3 regions of the Cupriavidus sp. 96C5-1 genome follow, and region 3 is predicted to be linked to each of the others. Evidence: predicted binding sites of a transcription regulator. Region 3 holds the regulator's gene; each other region holds the start of a gene.
What was found. The regulator sigma-54, encoded in region 3, starts transcription at its own class of promoters, with help from an activator protein. The targets are predictions, from matches to a motif close to TGGCANGNAANCTGCTTT.

Region 1 (4,942 bases), on a different contig from region 3:
CTACACAATACGTCATGATCTTGTCTTGTTATGGTGCGCGATCGCGCCCGGCGCACCGCACGGGACCAGGCCACATTCTAGCGCCCCTCCGATACGACCGGAGCACCGGGCCGCGCTCCGTTTCAGTGCATCGCGCACCACTCGGCCTACACCCATGGTGCAATGGCGATCTCGACGGCCAGCCGCTCGCCGCTGCCGCCCTCGCGCACGCCGCGCACCGGTGCGGCCATGCGGTAGTCGCGCCCCACCGCCAGCCGCACATGGCGCGCATCGCTCAGGCAGCGGTGGGTCACATCGATGCTGCACCATAGCTCCTTGCCCACATCCACGCAGACATCGGCCCAGGCATGGCTGGCCAGTGCCGACGCCGCCGGGTCGTAGAAATAGCCGCTGACATAACGCGCCGGTATGCCAAGGGCACGGCAACACGCCACCATTACCTGCGCCTGGTCCTGGCAGACCCCGCTGCCTAGCGCAAACGCTTCGCCGGCAGAAGTACCCACATCAGTGCTATCGGCCCTGTAGCGCACCCGCCCGGCAATCCCGCCGGCCAGCGCCAACAGCGCCGGCACCTCATGTCCCGCCGCCAGGTAGGGCGCGGCGAAACGGATCATTTCCGGCACCGGCATCGTCAGCGGCGTGCCGCCGAGATAGTACAGCGGCGACACCCGGGTCTCCCCCGCAGGCGGCGCGTCGCAGAACACCGGCGCGTGCGCGCCGCCGGGCGGCGTCACCTCGACCACGCCGGCGGCATCGATCACCAGCGTATGCGCGGGCCCCGCCACGGTAAAGCTATGGACGATATTGCCGAAACCGTCACGCGCCTCGGAAAGGTTGCCAGGCACCGTCAGCTGCCACTCCCGCACAGCCTGCAGCGGGCCGGAGCGCGGCGCGAGCCGCAGTTCGTGCACGCTGCGCAGGAGCGGTTCGGCATAACGGTAGACGGTCTTGTGATGGATCTTGTATTTCACGATGTGGCGAGGCCGTCACGACCACCCCACTCCAGACACTAGGTGGGTCAGGCAGTCACCAGCGGCACGAGGAAGTCCCGGCTGATGCCATTGCCGAGGTCGCCGATGCGCTCCAGGAAACTGGTCAGGTAAGCGTGCAGGCCGACGGCGAAAATGTCGTCGATGCGCGCATATTTCAAATCGGCGTGGAGTTTACCAGCCTGCCGCTCGGTCTCCGACGAATGCTGGTTGGCCACCAGCGCCAGGATCGCCACCACTTCGTCCATGCTGGCCACCAGCGAGCGCGGCATGTCCGGGCGCAGCACCAGCAGCTCCGCCACCCGCTCCGGCGTGATCACCGTACGGTAGATCTTGCGGTAGACCTCGAAGCCCGACACCGAGCGCAGCACCGCCGCCCAGTGATAAAAATCGTTGGCGTCGCGGTTGGGGTCGCTGTCGTCCACGCTGCTGGCCTGGAACTTCACGTCGAGTATCCGCGCGGTATTGTCGGCGCGCTCCAGGAAGGTCCCCAGCCGCATGAAGTGGAAGGCATCGTCCTTGAGCATGGTGCCGAACTGCACGCCACGCGCCAGGTGCGAGCGGAACTTGACCCATTCGAAGAACTGCGACGGATCCTCGCGCAGCACGCCGTCGGCAATCATGCGCTGCACGTCCAGCCAGGTGGTGTTGATGGTCTCCCACACCTCGGTGGTCAGCGAGCCGCGCACCGCCCGCGCGTTCTCGCGCGCCGCGCGCAGGCAGCTCATGATCGACGACACATTGGTCATGTCGCGCACCATGAAGTCGATCACGTCGTCGCGCGTGAGCAGGCCGTACTTGTGGTCGAACACGCTGGTCAGCTCGGAGATGTCGAGCATGGCCCACCAGCCCTGCTCCGCCACTTCCGCCGATTGCGGCAGCAGCGAAGTCTGGTAATTCACATCCAGCATGCGCGCGGTGTTCTCCGCGCGCTCGGTATAGCGCGCCATCCAGAACAGGTGGTCGGCGGTGCGGCTAAGCATGGTCAGTCCCCTCGTGTTGCGCTGTGCGCCCGCGCGCCGCCGGCATGGCGGCGGCCGGCGCGGATCCCCAAACTAGTCTCGCGTGTGCACGCGCAGCCGCGTGTCAGCGCTCCAGCACCCAGGTGTCCTTGGTGCCCCCGCCCTGCGAGGAGTTGACCACCAGCGAGCCCTCCCGCAGCGCCACCCGGGTCAGGCCGCCGGGCACCATGCGCACGTCCTTGCCCGACAGCACGAACGGCCGCAGGTCGATGTGGCGCGGCGCGATGCCCGACTCCACATAGGTCGGGCAGGTCGACAGCGCCAGTGTGGGCTGCGCGATATATTGCTCCGGACGCGCACGCACGACCTCGCGGAAGGTGTCGATCTCCGCGCGCGTGGCGGCCGGCCCCACCAGCATGCCGTAGCCGCCGGCGCCATGGGTTTCCTTCACCACCAGTTCGTCCATGTGGTCGAGCACGTACTGCAGGTCGTCGGGGCGGCGGCACATATAGGTCGGCACGTTGTTCAGGATCGCGTCTTCGCCGAGGTAGAAGCGGATCATGTCCGGCACATAGGGATAGATCGACTTGTCGTCGGCCACGCCGGTGCCGATGGCATTGCAGATATTGACGTTGCCGGCGCGATAGACCGACAGCAGCCCGGCCGCGCCCAGCGCGGAATCGGGCCGGAACACCAGCGGGTCGAGGAAGTCGTCGTCGACCCGGCGATAGATCACGTCGATGCGCTGCGGGCCTTGCGTGGTGCGCATGTAGAGATGATCGTCCTGCACGAACAGGTCGCTGCCCTCGACCAGTTCCACGCCCATCTGCTGGGCCAGGAAGGCGTGTTCGAAGTAGGCGGAGTTGTACATGCCGGGCGTCAGCACCACCACGGTGGGATCGGCGATGTTCTGCGGCGAGACCCCGCGCAGCATGTCGAGCAGCAGGTCCGGATAGTGCGCCACCGGCGCCACGCGGTTGCGCGCGAACAGGTCCGGGAACAGGCGCATCATCATCTTGCGGTTCTCCAGCATGTAGGAGACACCGGAGGGTACGCGCAGGTTGTCTTCCAGCACGTAGAACTCGCCCTCGCCCGCGCGCACCACGTCGATGCCGGCGATGTGCGCGTAGATATCGCGCGGTACGTCGATGCCCAGCATCTCGGGCCGGTACTGCGCGTTGTTGTAGATCTGGTCGGGCGGGATCACGCCGGCGCGGATGATGTCCTGGCCGTGGTAGATATCGTGGATAAAGCGATTCAGCGCCGCTACCCGCTGACGCAGCCCGCGCTCCAGCGTGGCCCACTCGCTGGCGGGAAAGATACGGGGAATCACGTCGAACGGGATGGTCCGCTCGGTGCCGCTGTTGGACTCATCCTTGTCGCCGTACACGGCGAAGGTGATGCCCACGCGCCGGAAGATCAGGTCCGCCTCCGCGCGCTTGTTGCCCATGGTGCCTTCGGACTGTCGTGCCAACCAGTCTGCGAAATGCTTGTAGTGCCCCCGCACCGCGCCTGCCGGCAGGGACTGCCCCGCGTGGATCGCTGCTGCCACGCCATCTTGCCAATCGAGCATCTCGTCGAAAAACCGCGCCGCCATGATGGCCGTTCCTCCATGATTCGGGCGCCGCCCAAACTACCGGCAACCCCGTTTTGATTGGCTTCTATTTCCCGGCACAGCACCTTGAGATCATCACCCGAGGTCCGGCGGCATCGCCGCGAACCGTCTCGTCATATTCGAAGTGCTGTCCCTATAGGATACCTATGGCCGCGAAAGCCGCAAGCAGCGGACGTTCGCGCCATCGAAGATGGATTAAGCAAGATATCTGCCAGCCCCTCCCGTAGCCGGCTATCGACCCGCTGCCGGCGCCGCCGGCAGCGCTTTAGCGCGCTACCGCCGCGCCTGCCCCGGCAGGCACCTCGGCCAGGATACGCTGCACCAGCGCTTCCGGCGTCTGGCGGATGTCGAGCACCAGCGCGTCGCACGGCTCCTCGAGCGTATCGAACTGGCTTTGCAGCAGCGCCGGATTGAAGAAATGCTCGCTGCGCCCGGCCAGGCGGCCGCCGATCACCGCGGCGTCGCCCTTCATGAAGACAAAGGTCACGCCGCCATCGGGCGGCGTCAGGCGGTCGCGATAGGCCTGCCGCAGCGCCGAGCAGGTGAACACATGGGTGCGCCCCTCGGCGCGGGCCGTGTCGATGGCCGCGCGCATGGCCGCGAGCCAGGGCCAGCGGTCTTCGTCGGTCAGCGCAATGCCGTTGTGCATCTTCGCCTTGTTGGCGTCGCTGTGGAATTCGTCGGCGTCATGGAAGCCGCAATGCAGGGTCTTGGCCAGCAGTTGGCCGACCGTGGTCTTTCCGCTGCCGGAAACGCCCATCAGGATGTAGATCATGTCTGCTCCAACGATCATGGTCGGATGGTTTTCCCATCCTTGTCGGTAGTCCCCGCGCCGGCCGCCGGCTGGCTCCGGAAGCGTTCCGGCCATGGGGCCATGATAGGCCGCGCATGCGCCGGCTTGGGGTCGTCCCCGTAGCCGTCGGCTCACGGGAACACAAATGACACTAAGGCGCCGCCTGCCTATTGTGCGACGGCTGCGCCCGCATGGACAGCGCCGGGCGCATCGGCCTCGGACAGGTCGAGCGCGCTGCCGCCCTCCTCCGCGATCCGCGCGTTGCGCCGGAACAGGCCGAACAGGCCGCGGCCGACGCTGAAGCTGGCGAAAGCGTCGTCCGCCAGTACCGCCGAGGGGCGCGCCGCCAGCACGGTCTCGCCATCGGCGCCGCCGAGCCATTCGAGGGTGCCGGCCACGGCGTCCACGCGAATGCGGTCGCCATCGCGCACGCGCGCCAGCGGGCCGCCCGCAAGTGCTTCCGGGCCCACATGAATCACCGCCGGCACCTTGCCGGAAGCACCGGACATGCGCCCGTCGGTCACCAGCGCGACCTTGTGGCCGGCGTCCAGCAGGGAGCCCAGCACCGGCGTAAGGCGGTGCA
Region 2 (4,942 bases), on a different contig from region 3:
CATCGTCGATATCCGCCAGCAGCACGCTGGCGCCGGCCAGCGCCGCCGCGCGGCTGAAGGCGGCGCCCAGGCCGGACGCCGCGCCGGTGATCATGACAACCTTGTCTTGCAGACGCAGCATTGCGCGATCTCCTGAGTTGTATGCCGGTGCGCCGGGAACTGGCTACGATGACGCGGGCGCCGCGCCGTTTCCTTCGCCTTCGCCAGCGTGGCGCAGCACGAAGTCCCGCCAGTCCGGCTTGCGCGTCTTCCACCAATAGGCGGTGGCATGGCCGGACCAGTTGTTGACCACCTTGCCGCTCGCGGATTTGTACCAACTGCTGCACGAACCCGCCCAGGCCGTCTTGCCGATGGCCGCCTGCAAGGCGTGGTTGAAGCGCGTCACGACGTCCGGGCGGACCTCCATCGAGGCGAACCGTGCCGAGCGGCAGGCCTCGATGCATTGCAGGACGTAGCGCGCCTGGCACTCGAGCATGAAGATGATGGAGTTGTGGCCCAGGTTGGTGTTGGGGCCGTACAGCACGAACAGGTTGGGGAAGCCCGGCGCCGTCATGCCGAGGTAGGCTTCGGGATCGTCCTGCCACTGCTCTGCCAGCGTCCGTCCGTGACGGCCCACGATGCGGACCGGGGCAAGGAAGGAACGGGCGTCGAAGCCGGTGGCGAAGACGATGGCCTCGGCGGGATGCCGGGCGCCGTCTGCGGTCACGACCGCGTCGGTTTCGACGCGGGCGATGGCGGCGGTTTCGACATGGACGTTCGGCCGGCTCAGCGCCTGATAGAAATCGTCGGAGATCAGGATGCGCTTGCAGCCGATCGGGTAGTCGGGCGTCAGCTTCGCGCGCAGCGCCGGATCGGGAATCCTGTGCGCCAGGTAGCGGCGCGCCAGGGTTTCCAGCTCGCGGTTGCGGCCGCTGCCTCGCTGCATGCGGCCAAAGCGCAGCTCGCGCTGCAGGTAGAGGTGCCAGCGGTGCAGGCGGGCGGTCCACGGATGGCGTTCGAAGCGTGCCTGCTGCGCTGGCGTATAGGCCTCGCCATTGCGCGGCAGCACCCAGTTGGCGCTGCGCTGGAAGACGGTCAGCCGTGCCGCCTGCGGGGCGATGCGCGGGATGAACTGCAGCGCGCTGGCGCCATTGCCGATGACCGCCACCGCCTTGCCGCCGAGATCGACATCGTGTCGCCAGCGCGCCGAATGGAAGGCCGCGCCGGCAAAGCCGGCGAGCCCTTCGATGCGCGGCGCCAGCGGGCGATTGAGCTGCCCCGTGCCGCTGACCAGGATGCGCGCGCCGATCGTGTCGCCGTCGCTCGTGCCGACCTGCCACAGGCAGGCCGCTTCATCGTAGCGCGCCTCGGTGACCTCGGTGCCGAAGCGGATATGTCCCAGCAGGCCGAAGCGTTCGGCGCAGTGCTGCAGGTAGCGATGGATTTCCGCCTGGGGCGAATACGCACTGGACCAGTCCGGCTTGGGCGCGAAGGAGAAGCTGTACAGGTGGGAGGGGATGTCGCAGCCGCAGCCCGGATAGGTGTTGTCGCGCCAGGTGCCGCCCACCGTGTCGGCTTTCTCGAGGATGACGAAGGTATCGATGCCGGCCTGCTTGAGCCGGATGCCCATGCACATGCCGGCCACGCCCGCGCCGATGATGACGACAGGGTTCGGGCCGGATGCCAGCGGCGCCGGATTCATGCCCGCCCCTTGTCTTCGCACTCACCCGCGGCCCTGGCGGCTGCGCCAGGAACAGCCTGCATGAAGATGGCATGCGGGATCGCGGGCAGGGCGCCGATCCGCTTCAGTCGCGCGGCTGTCAATGGGCTGTCTCCGTTGTGCTGCTTCTGTGCTGCTTCTGTTCTTATGACTGCGGTGCCTGCGGCGATGACATGGCGCGCGAGCGAGTGGCCACCATAGTTCCGATTCGGGATTCGGGCAAGTCACGGCGCAGCATGGCGGCGAAAGGGGGCGCAGGCGCCTCGAGTGCCGCCGGCGATACAGCGTTCCTGCCCCGGCGCCGTACCGCCGCGCCCATGCCCCAATGTGAGACCGGCCGCGCAGGCGCACAGGCTTGGTGCGCGACACAGGCGCACCGCCATGGTGCGCCTGCGCGTCCAGGCGCCACCGGAGGCTCGCCAGCGCGTGTAGACCGTCTTGTATGCAAGCTTGTATGCCATGGCACGCTAGTTGCAGAAGCATCACCCGGGGTGCGTTGTTCCTTATCAAACACGACAATCTGGGAGCTGCAATGAAACGACGTGACATGCTGAAGCTGTCGGCGGTAGCCGCCGCGGCACTCTTCGCAACGGCAGGCGTGAGCCCGCTGGCATTGGCGCAGTCCAAGGAGCCGATCAAGATCGGTATCCTGCATTCGCTGTCCGGCACCATGGCGATTTCCGAGACTTCGCTCAAGGACGTGGCCTTGATGACCATCGACGAAATCAACAAGAGCGGCGGCGTGCTGGGCCGCAAGCTCGAGCCGGTGGTGGTCGATCCGGCTTCCAACTGGCCGCTGTTCGCCGAGAAGGCGCGCCAACTGGTCACCAAGGACAAGGTTGCCGTCACCTTCGGCTGCTGGACCTCGGTGTCGCGCAAGTCGGTACTGCCCGTCTACGAAGAGCTGAACTCGCTGCTGTTCTACCCGGTGCAGTATGAGGGCGAGGAGATGTCCAAGAACGTCTTCTACACCGGCGCGGCGCCCAACCAGCAGGCCATTCCCGCGGTGGAATACCTGATGAGCAAGGAAGGCGGCGGCGCCAAGCGCTTCTTCCTGCTGGGCACCGATTACGTTTACCCGCGGACCACCAACAAGATCCTGCGCGCCTTCCTCAAGAGCAAGGGCGTGGCGGACAAGGATATCGAAGAGGTCTACACGCCGTTCGGCCATAGCGATTACCAGACCATCGTCGCCAATATCAAGACCTTCTCGCAGGGGGGCAAGACCGCGGTGATCTCCACCATCAACGGCGACTCTAACGTGCCCTTCTACAAGGAACTGGGTAACGCCGGGCTGAAGGCGAAGGACGTGCCGGTAGTGGCGTTCTCGGTGGGCGAGGAAGAACTGCGCGGCATCGACACCAAGCCGCTGGTGGGCCACCTGGCCGCATGGAACTATTTCATGTCGGTCAAGAACCCGGAAAACGAAGCCTTCAGGAAGCAGTGGGCGGCGTGGGTCAAGGCCAACAACCTGCCGGGCGGCGACAAGCGCGTCACCAACGACCCGATGGAAGCCACCTACGTGGGCATCCACATGTGGGCGCAGGCTGTGAAGAAGGCCGGCACCACCGATCCCGACAAGGTGCGCGCCGCCATGTACGGCCAGACCTTCAAGGCCCCGGACGGCTTCACCCTGACCATGGGCGAGAACCACCACCTGTACAAGCCGGTGATGATCGGCGAAGTAAAGGGCGACGGCCAGTTCACGGTGGTGTGGAAGACCCCGAAGGCGGTGCGCGCGCAGCCGTGGAGCCCATATATCGCGGGTAACGAAGGCAAGCCGGACAAGGTGATGTAAGGCGTTTTTCCCTGTTCCGCGCGTGGGGCGGGGTACAGGCCACCGCGTCCTTGTCCGCCGTCCGGCGCTTGCGCGCCGCGGCGGCGGCAAAACCCAGTCACGTTGACCAAAGTGGTCGCGCGCCTCTTGCGTGCGATCGCGGACCTTATGCACCGATCCTTATCGTTCTCTCTCGCTTCAGGGCTGCGCGCCATGCTGGTGGCATGGCTGCTGCTCGCCGCGTGCCCGCTCTGGGCCGCGCCGCTGACGCAGGCCGACCTGAAGCCGCTGGCCGAAGACGACTTCGACGCCAAGACCGCCGCGCTGAGCACGCTCGCCAAGGCGCCGCCGGCGCAGGCCGGCCCCATCCTCAAGGCGCTGCAGGACGATACGCTGCAGTACGCGCCAGCCGTGGGCATGGTGCGCCAGGACGGCGACAAGCTGGTGGATGCCATCAGCGGCCAGCCGGTTACCGTGCAGGCCGACGCGCTCGAAGCGCTCACCCTGAACAACAGCCTGCGCGCGCTGGTGGATAGCGCCGCCAGCAGCATGCTGCTGCAGTCGGCCGATGCCGCGGTGCGCACGCAGGCGGTGAATACCTTGCTGGACCAGCCAGGCAGCGCATCGCGCGAGGTGGTGGAGTCCGCGCGCAAGGCGGAGGCCGATGCCGGCCTGCGCGCCAAGCTCGATGTCATCTGGGCCAATATCGTGCTGGCGGACGGCAACCGCGACGACCGGCTGGAAGCCATCAGGATCCTGGGCCGCGACAGCAATCCGCAGAGCCGCCAGAAACTGCAGCCGCTGCTGGAGCGCGATGCCGCCGGGAAATACCGCGAGCCCGATGCCGAGTTGCGCGGCGCCGCCCAGCAAGCGCTCGACGCGCTGCGCGGCGACCAACAGCGCGCCCAACTGATCGGCAACCTGTTCGCCGGGCTGAGCCTGGGCAGCGTGCTGCTGCTGGCCGCGCTGGGACTGGCCATCACCTACGGCCTGATCGGCGTTATCAATATGGCGCACGGCGAATTCCTGATGATCGGCGCCTATGCGACCTATATGGTCCAGGGCGTCTTCCGCGCGCATTTCGCCGGTGCCTTCGACTGGTACCTGCTGTTCGCGCTGCCGGCGTCGTTCCTGGCGTCCGCTGTGGTCGGCTTCGTGCTGGAGCGGCTGGTGCTGCGCCATCTCTATGGCCGCCCGCTGGAAACCCTGCTGGCCACCTTTGGCGTCAGCCTGCTGCTGATGCAGGCGGTGCGCACGCTGTTCGGCGCGCAGAACGTGGAAGTGGCCAATCCGTCGTGGATGAGCGGCGGCATCGAATGGCTGCCGGGCATGGTGCTGCCTTACAACCGCATGGTCATCATCGTGTTCGCGCTGGCGGTGGTGGCGGTGGCCTGGGGTGTTCTCAACCGCACCCGCCTTGGCCTGTTCGTGCGCGCCACCACGCAGAACCGCACCATGGCGGCCTG
Region 3 (4,942 bases):
GTACCGCGGTTTCGCCGAAGATGGTCTTGATGTCCAGCAGCCCCAGGCCGCGTACCTCCAGCAGGTTCTGCAGCAGCGGCGGGCAGCGGCCTTCGATGAAATCCGGCCCCAGCCGCACGAAATCCACGGCATCGTCCGCCACCAGCCCGTGGCCGCGCGAGATCAGTTCGAGGCCGAGTTCGCTCTTGCCCAGGCCGGATTCGCCCATGATCAGCACGCCCATGCCGAGAATGTCGAGAAACACGCCGTGCATGGTGACGCGCGGCGCGGAAATGCGGGACAGGTAGAGCCGCAGGTGATCGATCACCGCCGCCGACGAGACCGGCGTGGTGAACAGCGGGGTCGACGAGCGCGTGCAGCGCAGTTCCAGGTCGGGCGGCGGCTCCATGCCGTCGGCGATCACCAGGAAGGGCGGTTCCAGCAGGATCAGCTCGCCCATCTGGCGCTTGCGCATCTCGTCGTCGAGACGCTGGTAATACGTGATTTCCGGCTTGCCCAGCACCTGGATCCGGTTCGGGTGGATCAGGTTCAAGTGGCCGACGAGATCGGCCGCGGAGGTGGCTTCACGCGCAAACTCGACGTCGAAGGCCCGGTCCGCGCCCTCCAGTCCTGCTACCCAGGAGAGTTTGATATCGGCTGCGTTGTCGTCGAAGATCGACTGCGAGGTGACGCCAGTGAGTTCCATGCGGGTGCTTTCAGGGGCGAGCTTTCAGGTTGCCGGGTCAGAGCCCGGCTCGCCTGGATAATAGCCGTCAGGCCGGTTCAAGGATGCCATTGCGTCAGCAACTGGTGCACGGCATCCGGCGTGGGCAGGGTGGCCAGTCCGTCGCGCATCTCGCGGTCGGATAGCAGCTGGGCGATCTCGGAGAGGATCTCCAGATGCTGCTGGGTAGCCTGTTCAGGCACCAGCAGGAAGATCAGCAGCGCCACCGGCTTGCCGTCGGGAGATTCAAAGGGGATGGGCTCGGCCAGGCGCATGAATGCGGCCAGCGGCTGCTTCAGCCCCTTGATACGGCCGTGCGGGATCGCAACCCCGGCACCCAGGCCGGTGGATCCCAGCGACTCGCGGGCGAACAGGTTGTCGGTCACTGTCGCGCGCGCTACGCCATGGTTGTTCTCGAAGAGGAGCCCGGCCTGTTCGAACACGCGCTTCTTGCTGGTGACGGTGACGTCGAGGTTGATGTTGCCGGGTGGCAGCAATTTAGCCAAACGATTCATGTGGAATGCGCAGGGTTTTCTGGTAAGCGGGCCCCGGGGCAGGCGGCGTCCCGACGGGCTAAATGAATATAGACACCAAGGCCCGTGGTGCCACCGGTGGTCCCCATGCCGGTGCCGGGCGTCTGGCCATTATAGAGCAGGCCTGCCCCCGCCTTGTGCATTGCAATAGCCGATGCGCGGTAGCGGTGCCGCGCGCGCGGAAAAATGACCGGACCAAGGATCTATGTATTGCGCAGCATACACCGGGAGGGATGCCTTGCGGAATCCCCCGCGGGCCTGCTGGCAAGCAGGGAAGCGGCGGACGCAAAAAAGCCGCGCAACGGCGCGGCTTTATTCCGGTTTCAAGGGACTGACACCGGCGGCCCGGTCCGTGGGCCGCCAGGCACGGTCATTGCTGCATCTGCGATGCGGCCATCTGGTACTTGACCGCTTCGCGGTCATGGCTTTGCACGCGATCCTTGTGGCGAATCACCTGCCGGTCGAGCTTGTCGACTAGCGCGTCGATAGCGGCATACAGGTCTTCGTGATGCGCCTCGACAAAGATGTCCTTGCCCTTGAGATGTAGATTGATTTCCGCGTACTGCCGCCGGTCCTTTTCTTTTGTATTGTCGACAGAGAGCAGCACACTTACGCCAATGACTTGATCGAAATGCCTGACGATACGCTCCAGTTTCGTTTCCACGTACTCACGCAGGGGAGGCGTGATGTCCAAGTGGTGTCCACTGATCTTGAAGTTCATAGCGTTTCTCCTTCTGAAAGAGCTGCATCAGGCAGGCGACGCAGCTCGGCTACAAAGTCTTGCGGAGATTGACGGCAGGAATCTTGAGCGCCTCGCGGTACTTGGCAACGGTACGCCGTGCCACCACGAAGCCTTGCTCGCCGAGCAATTCGGCAATCCGGCTGTCGGACAGGGGATTCCTGGGGTCTTCGGCTCCTATTAATTGCTTGATCAACGCACGAATTGCCGTTGAAGAGGCCGCGCCGCCGGTTTCTGTGGATACGTGACTGCCGAAAAAATACTTCAGCTCGAAAGTCCCCATCGGCGTTGCCATGTATTTATTGGTAGTCACCCGAGAGATGGTGGACTCGTGTAAACCCAGTGTATCGGCAATCTCCCGCAAAACCAAGGGGCGCATCGCAATTTCACCATGGGTGAAGAAGTTCTTTTGACGTTCGACAATAGCTTGTGCGACGCGCAATATCGTATCGAACCTTTGCTGGATGTTCTTGATCAACCAGCGCGCTTCCTGCAGCTTCTGCTGCAATCCGGCCGCGCCCGCGTCGCCTTTTGCACCGCGCAAAATCTGCGCGTACATGTCGTTGATACGTAGCCGCGGCATCACATCCGGGTTGAGCTGGGCGATCCAGCCGCCGCTGATTTTTCTTACGAAAACATCCGGCACGACGAAATCGGCCTCCGGCCGGCTGTATGCGTGGCCCGGATAGGGCGCCAGGGAGCGGATCAGTTCATGCGCGGCCTTGAGTTCGGGCTCGTCCACCTGCAACGCTTTCTTCAGGCGCGTGTAGTCGCGCACCGCGAGCAGTTCCAGGTGGCTGCCGACAATGGTCAGCGCGAGGTCGCGCTGCGGATGCTTCAGACGGCGCAGTTGCAGCGCCAGGCATTCGGCCGCGTTGCGCGCGCCGACGCCAGGCGGGTCGAAGCTCTGCAGCAGGGTCAGGATTGCCTGGATCTCATCGACCTCGAACTCGAGCTCTTCCGGCAGCTCGCTGCATATTTCTTCCAGCGTGGTGCTCAGGTAGCCGTCGTCGTCCAGCGATTCAATCAGGAAGATGGCCAGCCCCTTGTCGCGCAGCGAAATCTTGAGCGGCGCGAGCTGTTCCATCAGGTGTTCGCGCAGCGTGGGCTCGGCGTCGCGCAGCTGCATCGGCGTTTTTTCATCGTCGTCGCCCTGCGGGCGGCGGGCGAAGTCGTCGAGGCTCCAGTCGTTGCCATAGTCCTCGCCGCTGTCGCTGTAGCCGTCTTCTGCTTCGGGGGCGCCGTCGGGGCGGTTCTCGCTGGTGCCCTGGCCGTCGGCCGGCGCCGGCGCCGGCGCGCTTTGCAGGTTGACGGAGCCATCCGAGGACACGCGCAACGGGCTTTCGATCCAGTCGTTTTCGCGTTCGAGCAGCGGATTCTCGGTCAGTGCCTGTTCCACTTCCTGCTGCAGCTCGAGCGTGGACAGTTGCAGCAGCCGGATCGACTGCTGGAGTTGCGGCGTGAGAGCGAGATGCTGCGAGAGGCGGAGCTGTAGCGACGGTTTCATGCGGCCTATTTTATGCCCAACTCCCGGACTGGTGGAACGGAAATTGCTATCGCTGGTGTCGCCGTGATCGATTGCACGCTAAAAGGCGACAGTGGAGCCACGCATGCACAGGTGCGCGGCCGGTGCCGCGCGGCATCCCTACATGCGGAAATTCTCGCCCAGGTAGACCTTGCGCACCGATTCGTTGGCAATGATGTCCTCGGGCTGGCCAGCGGCCAGCACCGCGCCTTCGCTGATGATGTAGGCGTGGTCGCAGATGCCCAGCGTTTCGCGCACATTGTGGTCGGTGATCAGCACGCCGATATTGCGCGCCTTGAGGAAGCTGACGATGCGCTGGATTTCGCCAACCGCGATCGGGTCGACGCCGGCGAAGGGTTCGTCGAGCAGGATGAAACGCGGGGCAGAGGCAAGGGCGCGGGCGATCTCCACGCGGCGGCGCTCGCCGCCGGACAGCGACAGCGCCGGGTTGTCGCGCAGGTGGGCAATCTGCAGGTCGTCCAGCAGGGTGTCCAGCCGGCGCTCGATCTCGGCCTTGCCAAGCGGCTTGCCGTTGTCGAGCTGCAGTTCCAGCACCGCGCGGATGTTTTCCTGCACGTTGAGCTTGCGGAACACCGACGCTTCCTGCGGCAGGTAGGACAGGCCCATGCGTGCCCGCTCGTGGATGGCGAGGCCGCTGATGTGCTTGTCGTCGAGCACGATGTCGCCCTCGTCCAGCGCCACCAGTCCAACGATCATGTAGAACGAAGTGGTCTTGCCCGCGCCGTTGGGGCCGAGCAGGCCCACCACCTCGCCGCTCTTCACGTCGAGGGACACGTCCTTGACCACCGTGCGCGAGCCGTAGCGCTTCTTCAGGTGGCGCACGACCAGCGTGCTGCTGTCCTTCAGGGTGGCGGGCTGGGACGGTGCGGTTTGGGTAGCGGTCATGAAGGCGGAATCCGTGGATCGGGGCGACGCTTCGGCGTCGGGGTCAGGGATTGACGGGAGCGGGTGCTGGCTTGAGTTGCACCGGGCTGCCGGCGGCGCCGCTGGCGGGCTGTTCCTGGCGTGGCGACAACACCGCGCGCACGCGTCCGGACGGGCTGCCCGCCGTTGCATTCTCGGCGCCGCCGGTGGCGGTGTAGAACTCGTTGCGGCTGTCGTAGGTGATCAACGCGCCGCGGATTTCATCCACCAGTTTGGCGCCGGCCAGGCGCGCCATGCGGGCGCGGCCGATCAGCTTGGACAGTTCCTGCTTGCCGTCGTATTCGATGCGGTCGCCCCAGCCGTCGATGTATTCGTCGACATTGTCGCGTTTCTGGCGGATATAGGCCTGCTTGGCGCCCTTGGAGGTCGCCACCGCGTACTGGTAGCCCTCGGGGTCGGTGCGGACTTCGGCCGCGTCGGATTTCAGCACCATGGTGCCCTTGGTCAGCACCACGTTGCCGGTCAGTACATAGACCTGCTTGACGTCGTCGTAGCTG

Region 1: AC3FOF_RS06445 (circularly permuted type 2 ATP-grasp protein) is a predicted target of sigma-54. The motif match lies at 3,763-3,780, and genes of this name have one in related genera.
Region 2: urtA (urea ABC transporter substrate-binding protein) is a predicted target of sigma-54. The motif match lies at 2,160-2,177, and genes of this name have one in related genera.

What each region holds. Positions count from the first base shown of each region.
Region 1 covers NZ_JBYOJU010000003.1:364,514-369,455, reverse strand. The annotation lists gene AC3FOF_RS06460 (proteasome-type protease) at 1-16, opposite strand, end outside; gene AC3FOF_RS06455 (transglutaminase family protein) at 147-971, opposite strand; gene AC3FOF_RS06450 (alpha-E domain-containing protein) at 1,019-1,972, opposite strand; gene AC3FOF_RS06445 (circularly permuted type 2 ATP-grasp protein) at 2,076-3,548, opposite strand; gene AC3FOF_RS06440 (gluconokinase) at 3,832-4,341, opposite strand; gene edd (phosphogluconate dehydratase) at 4,527-4,942, opposite strand, start outside.
Region 2 covers NZ_JBYOJU010000003.1:254,655-259,596, forward strand. The annotation lists gene AC3FOF_RS05930 (SDR family oxidoreductase) at 1-121, opposite strand, end outside; gene AC3FOF_RS05935 (flavin-containing monooxygenase) at 164-1,681, opposite strand; gene urtA (urea ABC transporter substrate-binding protein) at 2,232-3,497, shown strand; gene urtB (urea ABC transporter permease subunit UrtB) at 3,645-4,942, shown strand, end outside.
Region 3 covers NZ_JBYOJU010000019.1:103,042-107,983, forward strand. The annotation lists gene hprK (HPr(Ser) kinase/phosphatase) at 1-685, opposite strand, end outside; gene ptsN (PTS IIA-like nitrogen regulatory protein PtsN) at 763-1,218, opposite strand; gene hpf (ribosome hibernation-promoting factor, HPF/YfiA family) at 1,607-1,957, opposite strand; gene AC3FOF_RS21050 (RNA polymerase factor sigma-54) at 2,007-3,482, opposite strand; gene lptB (LPS export ABC transporter ATP-binding protein) at 3,621-4,406, opposite strand; gene lptA (lipopolysaccharide transport periplasmic protein LptA) at 4,450-4,942, opposite strand, start outside.